DNA from 2 places in the Actinomadura sp. NPDC000600 genome. Region 2 is predicted to be linked to the other one. Evidence: riboswitches for the same ligand, from Rfam matches in the RefSeq annotation. Region 2 holds a riboswitch; the other holds the start of a gene.
What was found. Region 2 has a riboswitch for glycine ahead of gcvT (glycine cleavage system aminomethyltransferase GcvT). Riboswitches for the same ligand answer to the same signal wherever they lie in the genome.
Positions count from the first base shown of each region.

Region 1 (4,378 bases), on a different contig from region 2:
CAAATAAACACTGCTCAATCTTCGAACGCTTCGGGGGGCGGGCAGGAGCAGACGAGGTTGCGGTCGCCGTAGGCCTGGTCGATGCGGCGGACGGGGGGCCAGTACTTGTTCTCCCGCAGGGACGGGAGGGGGTAGGCGGCCTCCTCGCGCGTGTAGGCGTGCTTCCAGTCGTCGGAGACGAGGCAGGCGGCGGTGTGCGGGGCGTTCCTGAGGGGGTTGTCCTCGGCGTCGTAGCCGCCGTCGGCCACGCGCTGGATCTCCCGGCGGATCTCGATCATGGCGTCGCAGAACCGGTCGAGTTCGGCGAGGTCCTCGGACTCGGTGGGCTCGATCATCAGGGTGCCGGCGACGGGGAACGACAGGGTCGGGGCGTGGAAGCCGTAGTCGATGAGTCGCTTTGCGACGTCCTCGGCGGTGATCCCCGTCTCCTTGGTGATCTTGCGGAGGTCGGCGATGCACTCGTGCGCGACGAGGCCGTTCCGGCCGGTGTAGAGGATCGGGTAGTGCGGGGCGAGGCGGGCGGCGAGGTAGTTGGCGCCGATGATCGCGCCCTCGGTGGCGGCGCGCAGCCCGTCCGGGCCCATCATCGCGATGTAGGCCCAGGAGATCGGCAGGATGCCGGCCGAGCCCCACGGGGCCGCGGAGATCGGGCCGACGCCGGTGCCGGGGCCGGCCTCCTCGCGCAGCGGGTGGTTGGGCAGGAACGGGGCCAGGTGCTCGCGGACGCCGACCGGGCCGACGCCGGGGCCGCCGCCGCCGTGCGGGATGCAGAACGTCTTGTGCAGGTTGAGGTGGGAGACGTCCGAGCCGAACTCGCCGGGGCGGGCCAGGCCGACGAGCGCGTTGAGGTTGGCGCCGTCGACGTAGACCTGGCCGCCGGCCTCGTGCACGGCCGCGCACACCTCGGTGATCGTCTCCTCGAAGACGCCGTGCGTGGACGGGTAGGTCACCATGATCGCGGCGAGCCGGTCGCCGTGCTCGGCGAGCTTGGCCCGCAGGTCGTCGAGGTCGACGTTGCCGCCCTCGTCGCACTTGACGACGACGACCCGCATCCCGGCCATGACGGCGCTCGCGGCGTTGGTGCCGTGCGCCGAGGAGGGGATCAGGCAGACGTCGCGGTGCTCCTCGCCGCGGGAGGCGTGGTAGCCGCGGATGGCGAGCAGCCCGGCCAGTTCGCCCTGGGAGCCGGCGTTCGGCTGGACGGAGACCTTCGCGTACCCGGTGATCTCGGCGAGGCGGTCCTCCAGCTCGCCGATCAGCTCGACGTAGCCGGCGGCCTGGTCGATCGGCGCGAACGGGTGGATGTCCGCGAACTGGGGCCAGGTGATCGGCTCCATCTCGGCGGTGGCGTTCAGCTTCATCGTGCAGGAGCCGAGCGGGATCATGGACCGGTCGAGCGCGATGTCCTTGTCCTGGAGCCTGCGCAGGTAGCGCAGCATCGCCGTCTCGGAGCGGTGCGCGTGGAAGACCGGGTGGGTCAGGTAAGGGCTCTCGCGGCGCAGCGCGTCCGGGAACGCCTCGGGGGCCTCGCCGGCCGCCGGGGCGCCGAACGCCTCCAGCACGGCCGCGACGTGCGCGGGCAGCGTCGTCTCGTCGCAGGCGACCGCGACCCGGTCGGGCCCGTCCGGGCGCAGGTTGATCCCGCGCTCGCGGGCGGCCGCGACGACCTCGGCGGCCCGGCCGGGCACGCGGGCGAGGACGGTGTCGAAGAACGAGCCGTGCACCACCTCGACGCCGCCGGCGCGCAGGCCCGCGGCGATCTCGGCGGCCCGGCGGTGCGTGCGCTGCGCGATCGCGGCCAGGCCCTCGGGCCCGTGGTAGACCGCGTACATGCTCGCCATCACCGCGAGCAGGACCTGGGCGGTGCAGATGTTGCTGGTGGCCTTCTCGCGGCGGATGTGCTGCTCGCGGGTCTGGAGCGCCAGCCGGTAGGCGGTGGCGCCGTCCGCGTCGACGGACACGCCGACGAGCCGCCCGGGGAGCTGGCGCTGGATGCCCTCGCCGACCGCCATGTAGCCGGCGTGCGGGCCGCCGAACCCGTAGGGGACGCCGAACCGCTGCGCGGAGCCCACCGCGATGTCGGCGCCGGACTCGCCGGGCGGGCGCAGCAGCGTCAGCGCGAGCAGGTCGGCGGCGACGACGGCCTTGGCGCCGCGCTCGTGGGCCTGCGCGATGACGGGCTCCAGGTCGCGGACGGCGCCGGAGGCGCCCGGGTACTGCAGCAGCACGCCGAAGAAGTCGCCGTCCGGGAGCCCGCCGGACAGGTCGGCGACGACCACCTCGATGCCGAGCGGCACCGCGCGGGTCCGGACGACCTCGATGGTCTGCGGGAGGGTGTCGGCGTCGACGAGGAACGTCCCGGGCTCCTTGCGCCTGGACACGCGGTGCGCGAGGGCCATGGCCTCGGCGGCGGCGGTGCCCTCGTCCAGCATGGAGGCGTTCGCGACGGGCAGTCCGGTCAGGTCGCCCACCACCGTCTGGAAGTTCAGCAGGGCCTCGAGGCGGCCCTGGGAGATCTCCGGCTGGTAGGGCGTGTAGGCGGTGTACCAGCCGGGGTTCTCCAGCACGTTCCGCATGATCACGCCGGGCGTGGTGGTCCCGTGGTAGCCGAGCCCGATCATGGACGTCAGGACGGTGTTGCGGGACGCCAGCTCGCGGAGCCGGTCCAGCGCGGCGGTCTCGCTCAGCGCGGGCGGCAGGTCCAGCGGCCGGGAGGTGCGGATGGCGGCGGGGACCGCGTCGTCGATCAGCGCCTCGGCGCCGGAGTAGCCGATGGCGGCCAGCATCCTCGCCTGGTCGCTCGGGGACGGGCCCACGTGCCGGTCGGCGAACGCCGACCGCGGGTGCTGCGGCGCGGCCACGGGGGCGAAGAACTGGGCGGTCATGGAAGGCCTCCTGGCTGCTGCGGTCGCTCAGGTGCGCCGCCGGCGCGGGCCGGCGGGCCGGTCTCCCCCTCTGTCATCGGCACCTGAGAGCTTCACCCGCGCGGCGGGGTTTCCCCTTCGGTGAGCCGCCCTTCCCCGCGCGCGGGGATCGACGCCTGCTTTCCAGAGGTGCCTCGTCCGCGCGGTCCTTTTGCCTGAGAGGTTCCGGGGAGGTTGCCCCTTCGGCGCCCCACGCTGGCGGCGTGGGGTCTCTCCCGCACAGGGTCGACGGCATGTCCTAGGACGAACCCTACCCAAAGGCGCGTCCACCGGGTGGTTCCGGCCCGCCGCAAGGGCCGCGCCCTTCCGGCGCCCGGGGTCTACCGGCGAGTACCATGTGCTCACCCACCTGGGACGGGAGGGGCTCGGGCCGCACGGGGGCGGGGAGATGAGGCTGCGGGATGGACGCGCGTCCCGGCGGCGCTCCGCCGACTCGACGGCGCGCCGCCGGGTCTGGGACGCTGGCCACGATGACGGATGGCCGGAGCGGCGGTACGGCGTGACACAGACCCACGACGGCGCGGTGCGCCCGGCGCCGGGGGCGTCCGCCGGCGTCCCCGTCGAGGAGCCCGCCCAGCCCGACCGGATCCGCCGCCCGTCCGACGCCTTCCGGTTCGCGGCGTCCGTCGTGGGGCTGGCGGCGGTCATGCTGCTGGTGTCGATCGCGCAGCAGACGACGCACGGCCTCCAGACCGACATCGCGCAGGGCACCGCGCACGCGCCCCGGCCGCTGCTGACGCTGGCGACGCTGGTGTCCAGCTTCGGGGTGCTCGCCGTGCCGATCGCGTTCGGGATCGAGCGGCTGTTCCACAAGGACGGGACGCGGGTCGCGATCGCGCTGCTCGCCGCGATGATCGCGTTCGGCGTCACGGTGGGCCTGGACGACCTGGTGGTGCGGGCCGCGCCGGGGGGCGTGCTCGACTCGCTGATCTGGGGCGGCACCGAGACCGCGCCGGTGCACACCGACATCGCGCCGGTCATCGCGTTCGTCAGCGCGGTCGGGATGGCGGGCCGCGCCCGCTGGCAGGCCGCCACCTGGACCATGATCGGGCTGGCGGCGCTGACCGGGCTGACCGCGTCGTACGCCTCCGTGGCCGCGCTGGCGGCCACCTACCTGCTGGGCCGCGCCATCGGCCACGGCACCCTCTACGCGGTCGGGACGCCGAACCCGCGCCCGTCCGGCAGGACCGTGGTGGCCGCGCTCGAACGGCTCGGCCTGCGGCCCGAGCGGGCGGCGCGGCTGGACGGCTCCGGGGAGGGCACCGACCAGACGCGCCGGTACGGCGTCGTCCTCGCCGACCGCCCGCGGGGCGGGACCGGCGCCCGGCTCCCGGCGCGGCGCGGGCCGCACGGCGAGTGGGACGTGGAGGTCCGCGTCCTCGACCGCGACCAGCAGACCGCCGGGCTGCTCTACCGCGTCTGGCGGCTGCTGCGCCTGCGTGGCGACACGACCG
Region 1 covers NZ_JBEUPD010000049.1:47,329-51,706, forward strand. Annotated here, with positions in the region: gene gcvP (aminomethyl-transferring glycine dehydrogenase) at 15-2,885, opposite strand; glycine riboswitch at 3,058-3,152, opposite strand; gene ABWI07_RS39815 (lysylphosphatidylglycerol synthase transmembrane domain-containing protein) at 3,424-4,378, shown strand, end outside.
Region 1: another riboswitch for glycine. It lies ahead of gcvP (aminomethyl-transferring glycine dehydrogenase); the one in region 2 lies ahead of gcvT (glycine cleavage system aminomethyltransferase GcvT).

Region 2 (4,378 bases):
CGCCTGCCGGGCCCGGAACTCCTCCGACGCGGCGATCTTGAGGGCGACGGCCTTGGCCGCGATCACGTGCTCCAGCGGGCCGCCCTGCATGCCGGGGAACACCGCAGAGTTGATCTTCTTGCCGTACTCCTCGCGGGCGAGGATCAGCCCGCCGCGCGGACCGCCGAGCGTCTTGTGCGTCGTGGTCGTCACGATGTCGGCGTACGGGACGGGCGAGGGGTGCAGCCCCGCCGCGACCAGGCCGGCGAAGTGCGCCATGTCGACCATGAGCAGCGCCCCGACCGAGTCGGCGACCTCCCGGAACTTCGCGAAGTCGAGCTGCCGCGGATACGCCGACCAGCCCGCCACGATCATCTTGGGGCGGTGCTCGGCCGCGAGGGCGGCGACCTCCTCCATGTCGACCAGGCCGTCCTCGGCGCGGACGTGGTAGGGCACCACGTTCAGCACCTTGCCGGAGTAGTTCAGCCGCATCCCGTGCGTGAGGTGCCCGCCGTGCGCGAGGTCGAGCCCGAGGATCGTGTCGCCGGGCTGGAGCAGCGCGAAGTAGACCGCCGTGTTGGCCTGCGCCCCGCTGTGCGGCTGGACGTTCGCGTGCTCGGCGCCGAACAGCGCCTTGGCCCGGTCGATGGCGAGCTGCTCGGTGATGTCGACGAACTCGCAGCCGCCGTAGTAGCGGCGCCCCGGGTACCCCTCGGCGTACTTGTTCGTCAGGACCGACCCCTGCGCCTCCAGCACCGAGACGGGCGCGAAGTTCTCCGACGCGATCATCTCGAGGGTGCCCTGCTGGCGCCGCAGCTCCGCCGTGACGGCCTCGGCGACCTCCGGATCGGCCGTCGCCAGGGAGTCGTACAGACTCATGCTGTGCTCCCCGCGGGCTTCCGGGGCGCCACTTGGCGGCGCCTTCCCTCGTCGCTCGTTCCTCGCTCCTCAGTCCAGGCGCCGCCGCGCCCCTCCAGCCCGCTCATGCTTCCTCGATCAGCTTGTCGTAGGCGGCGGAGTCGAGCAGGTCGCCCGGCTCCTCCGAGATCCGGACCTTGAAGATCCAGCCCTCGCCGTACGGGTCGTCGTTGATGACCTTCGGCTCGTCCACCACCGCGCTGTTGATCGCGGTGATCTCGCCGCTGACGGGGGAGTAGATGTCGCTGACCGACTTGGTCGACTCGACCTCGCCGCACGGCTCGCCCGCCTCGACGGTGTCGCCCTCCGAGGGCTGCAGCTCGATGTAGACGATCTCGCCGAGGGCGTCGGCGGCGTGCGCGGTGATGCCGACCGTGACGATGCCGTCCTCGCCACCGAGGCCCGACACCCACTCGTGCTCCTCGCTGTAGCGGAGCTCCTCCGGAACGCTCACGATCACTTCTCTCTTTCCACTGTGGGGGCGGGGCCCCACACCGCCGGACAACTTGTTCAGGAACGCTTGCAGATCAGGACCGCTTGTAGAACGGCAGGGCCACCACGTCCACCGGCTCGTGCCGGCCTCGGACGTCCACGGCGAGGCCCGTCTCCTCGACGCCGCTGTCGAGGTACGCCATGGCGATCGGCGTGCCCAGTGTGGGCGACGGGGCGCCGCTCGTCACGACCCCGCACGGCGTGCCGCCGGACGTGACGACCTGGTACCCCTTGCGGGGCGCGCGACGCCCCCGCGCGACCAGTCCCACGAGCCTACGGCCCGGAGGGGTCTGCGCCTGCGCCGCCAGGGCGCTCTTCCCCACGAAATCAACGGGCTTGTCCAGCTTCACCACCCGGCCGAGGCCCGCCTCGAACGGCGTCGTCTCGGCGGTCAGCTCGTTCCCGTACAGCGGCATCCCCGCCTCCAGGCGCAGGGTGTCGCGGGCCGACAGCCCCGCCGGGACCACCCCGTCCACCGCCGCGAGCGCCTTCCACAGCGGGACGGCGTCGGACGCGTCGACGAACAGCTCGAACCCGTCCTCGCCCGTGTACCCGGTGCGTGCGACGAGCGCGTCCACGCCGGCGACCCGCCCCGCGAGGATCGCGTAGTACTTCAGGCCGTCCAGCGGCGCGTCGGTGAACCCTTCGAGGATCCCCTGGGAGCGCGGCCCCTGCAGGGCGATCAGCGCGTAGGAGTCGGAGCGGTCGTCCACCGCGGCCTCGAAGCCCGCGGCGCGCTCGACGAGGGCGTCCCGCACGACGGCGGCGTTCGCCGCGTTCGCGACCACCATCCACGTCTCGTCCGCCAGCCGGTAGACGATCAGGTCGTCCAGGACGCCGCCGTCCTGCCCGCAGATCATCGTGTAGCGGGCCTTGCCCACCGGCATCGGCGACAGGTTCCCGACCAGCGCGTAGTCGAGCGCGGCGCCCGCGCCCGGACCGGAGAGGAAGATCTCCCCCATGTGCGACAGGTCGAACAGCCCGGCACCGGTCCGGACGGCCTGGTGCTCGGCGGTCTCGCTCGCATAGCGGAGCGGCATCAGATAGCCGGCGAAGTCGACGAGATTCGCGCCGAGGTCCTCGTGGACGTCGTGCAGCGGCGTCTTCTTCGCGGTCTTGTCGGCGGACATGGGTTCGGCTCCTTCGTCACGGGCGCGCGTGGTCCATCGTCCCACTCGCGCACCGGGCGTATCGGTGCCTCCCCCTCTGTCATCGGCGCCTGAGAGCTTCACCCGCCGCGCGGCGGGCTTTCACCTTCGGCGGGGGACCGGGGTCCCCGCTTTCCAGAGGTCGCCTGGCCCGTGCGGTCCGTGGGCCTGAGAGGTTCCGGGGAGGATTTGCTCCTTCGGCGTCCCAAGCCGGATGCAAGGGACTCTCCCGCACGGGATCATCAGCTGTCGAAAGAGATTAGCAGTGTTCCTGGCGTTTCCCCAGGGCCCGCGCCTGGGGAAACGCGTGTCCCGAGTGCGCTGCCGGGGGTGCACTCGGGACGTCCTGGGGCCTGCGTGCCGGTGTCAGTTGGGGGATGTGCTGGGTGGGGGCGACATCGACTTCACGCAGGTTTGGAGGGCGGCCTTGATCTTTTGGAGTTCGTCCGGGGCGGGGGATCTCGTGGGGTTGGGGGTGGGCATCTCCACGCCTTGCTTGTGCATGCAGTCGTTGAAGGCCTTGACCGCCTTCGACTGTGCCGGAGGGAGGGGCGTGGCCTCCTTGCCCGTTCCCTGCTCGGGGGTGGACGGAGCCGGGGACGCGGCGGTCGGGGCCGGGGAGTTCGACGTGCCCGCTGCCTGGCCGCCCTCGTCGGAGCCCCCGCAGCCGGCCAGGGGCAGGGCCAGGGCCAGGGCGAGTACCGCTACATGACCGCGCTTCAAGGTGGGAACCTCCGTCGACCGGGGTGGGAGCGCCCATGATGCGGGGTCGGCGGTACCTGCGGATACGCATCCTCATGCCAATGCCGCGCGGGCGGGTTAGCACCTCGGCGCAAAGGAGCGGGGTTGTGCGGGTTCTTCGTTCGCTTCAACCGGATCGGGGGCCGTAACGTACTCTGAATTGGTCGCTGGAGATCAACCCCGGGCACGGGGTAACACGGACCCGGAGGGGCACGCCGCATGGTCTACTACCTGGCTGGAGCCTTGATCCTCTTCTTCGGGCTGCTGGTCTCCATCGCGCTGCACGAGCTCGGGCACTTCTCGTTCGCCAAGCTGTTCAAGGTGCGGACCACCCAGTTCATGGTCGGGTTCGGGCCCACGATGTGGTCGAAGCGCAAGGGCGAGACCGAGTACGGCGTCAAGTGGATCCCGCTCGGCGGCTACATCCGCATGATCGGCATGCTGCCGCCGCGCAAGGGCGACGCCCCGGGGCAGGTGCGGCGGATCAGCACCGGGCCGTGGCAGGGGCTGATCGAGTCCGCGCGCGGCGCCGCGCTGGAGGAGGTCGGGCCGGGCGACGAGAACCGCGTGTTCTACGCCAAGAAGTGGTGGCAGAAGCTGCTCATCATGTTCGGCGGGCCCGCGATGAACCTGCTGCTGTCGGTGCTGTTCTTCGCGATCCTGCTGATGGGCATCGGCACCAACCAGCCGCAGCCGGTGATCAAGGAGGTCGCCGAGTGCATGGTGCCGGCCAGCGCCAACGTCACCGCGTGCCCGGCGAGCGCGGCGCCGACGCCCGCGCGGCAGGTCGGGCTCCGGCCCGGTGACCGGATCGTGTCGTTCGACGGCAGGAAGGTCGACGACTACGGGGAGCTCCAGCGGCTGATCCGCGACGACGGCGGCAAGACCGTCCCGATGACCGTCCGGCGCGGCGGCCAGGACGTGCGGCTGAACGTCCCGATCACCCGCAACCAGATGTACGACCTCGAGGACGAGAACAAGGTCGTCAACGTCGGCTTCCTCGGCATCACGCCGACCAGCGCGATCGAGCGGCAGGGGCCCGGGGCGGTCGCGAGCACGATGGGCGACCTGACCGCGCGGACCGCGGGCGCGCTGGTGCG
Region 2 covers NZ_JBEUPD010000001.1:401,403-405,780, forward strand. Annotated here, with positions in the region: gene glyA (serine hydroxymethyltransferase) at 1-858, opposite strand, end outside; gene gcvH (glycine cleavage system protein GcvH) at 962-1,351, opposite strand; gene gcvT (glycine cleavage system aminomethyltransferase GcvT) at 1,425-2,519, opposite strand; glycine riboswitch at 2,593-2,679, opposite strand; glycine riboswitch at 2,684-2,779, opposite strand; gene ABWI07_RS01905 (hypothetical protein) at 2,904-3,260, opposite strand; gene ABWI07_RS01910 (M50 family metallopeptidase) at 3,498-4,378, shown strand, end outside.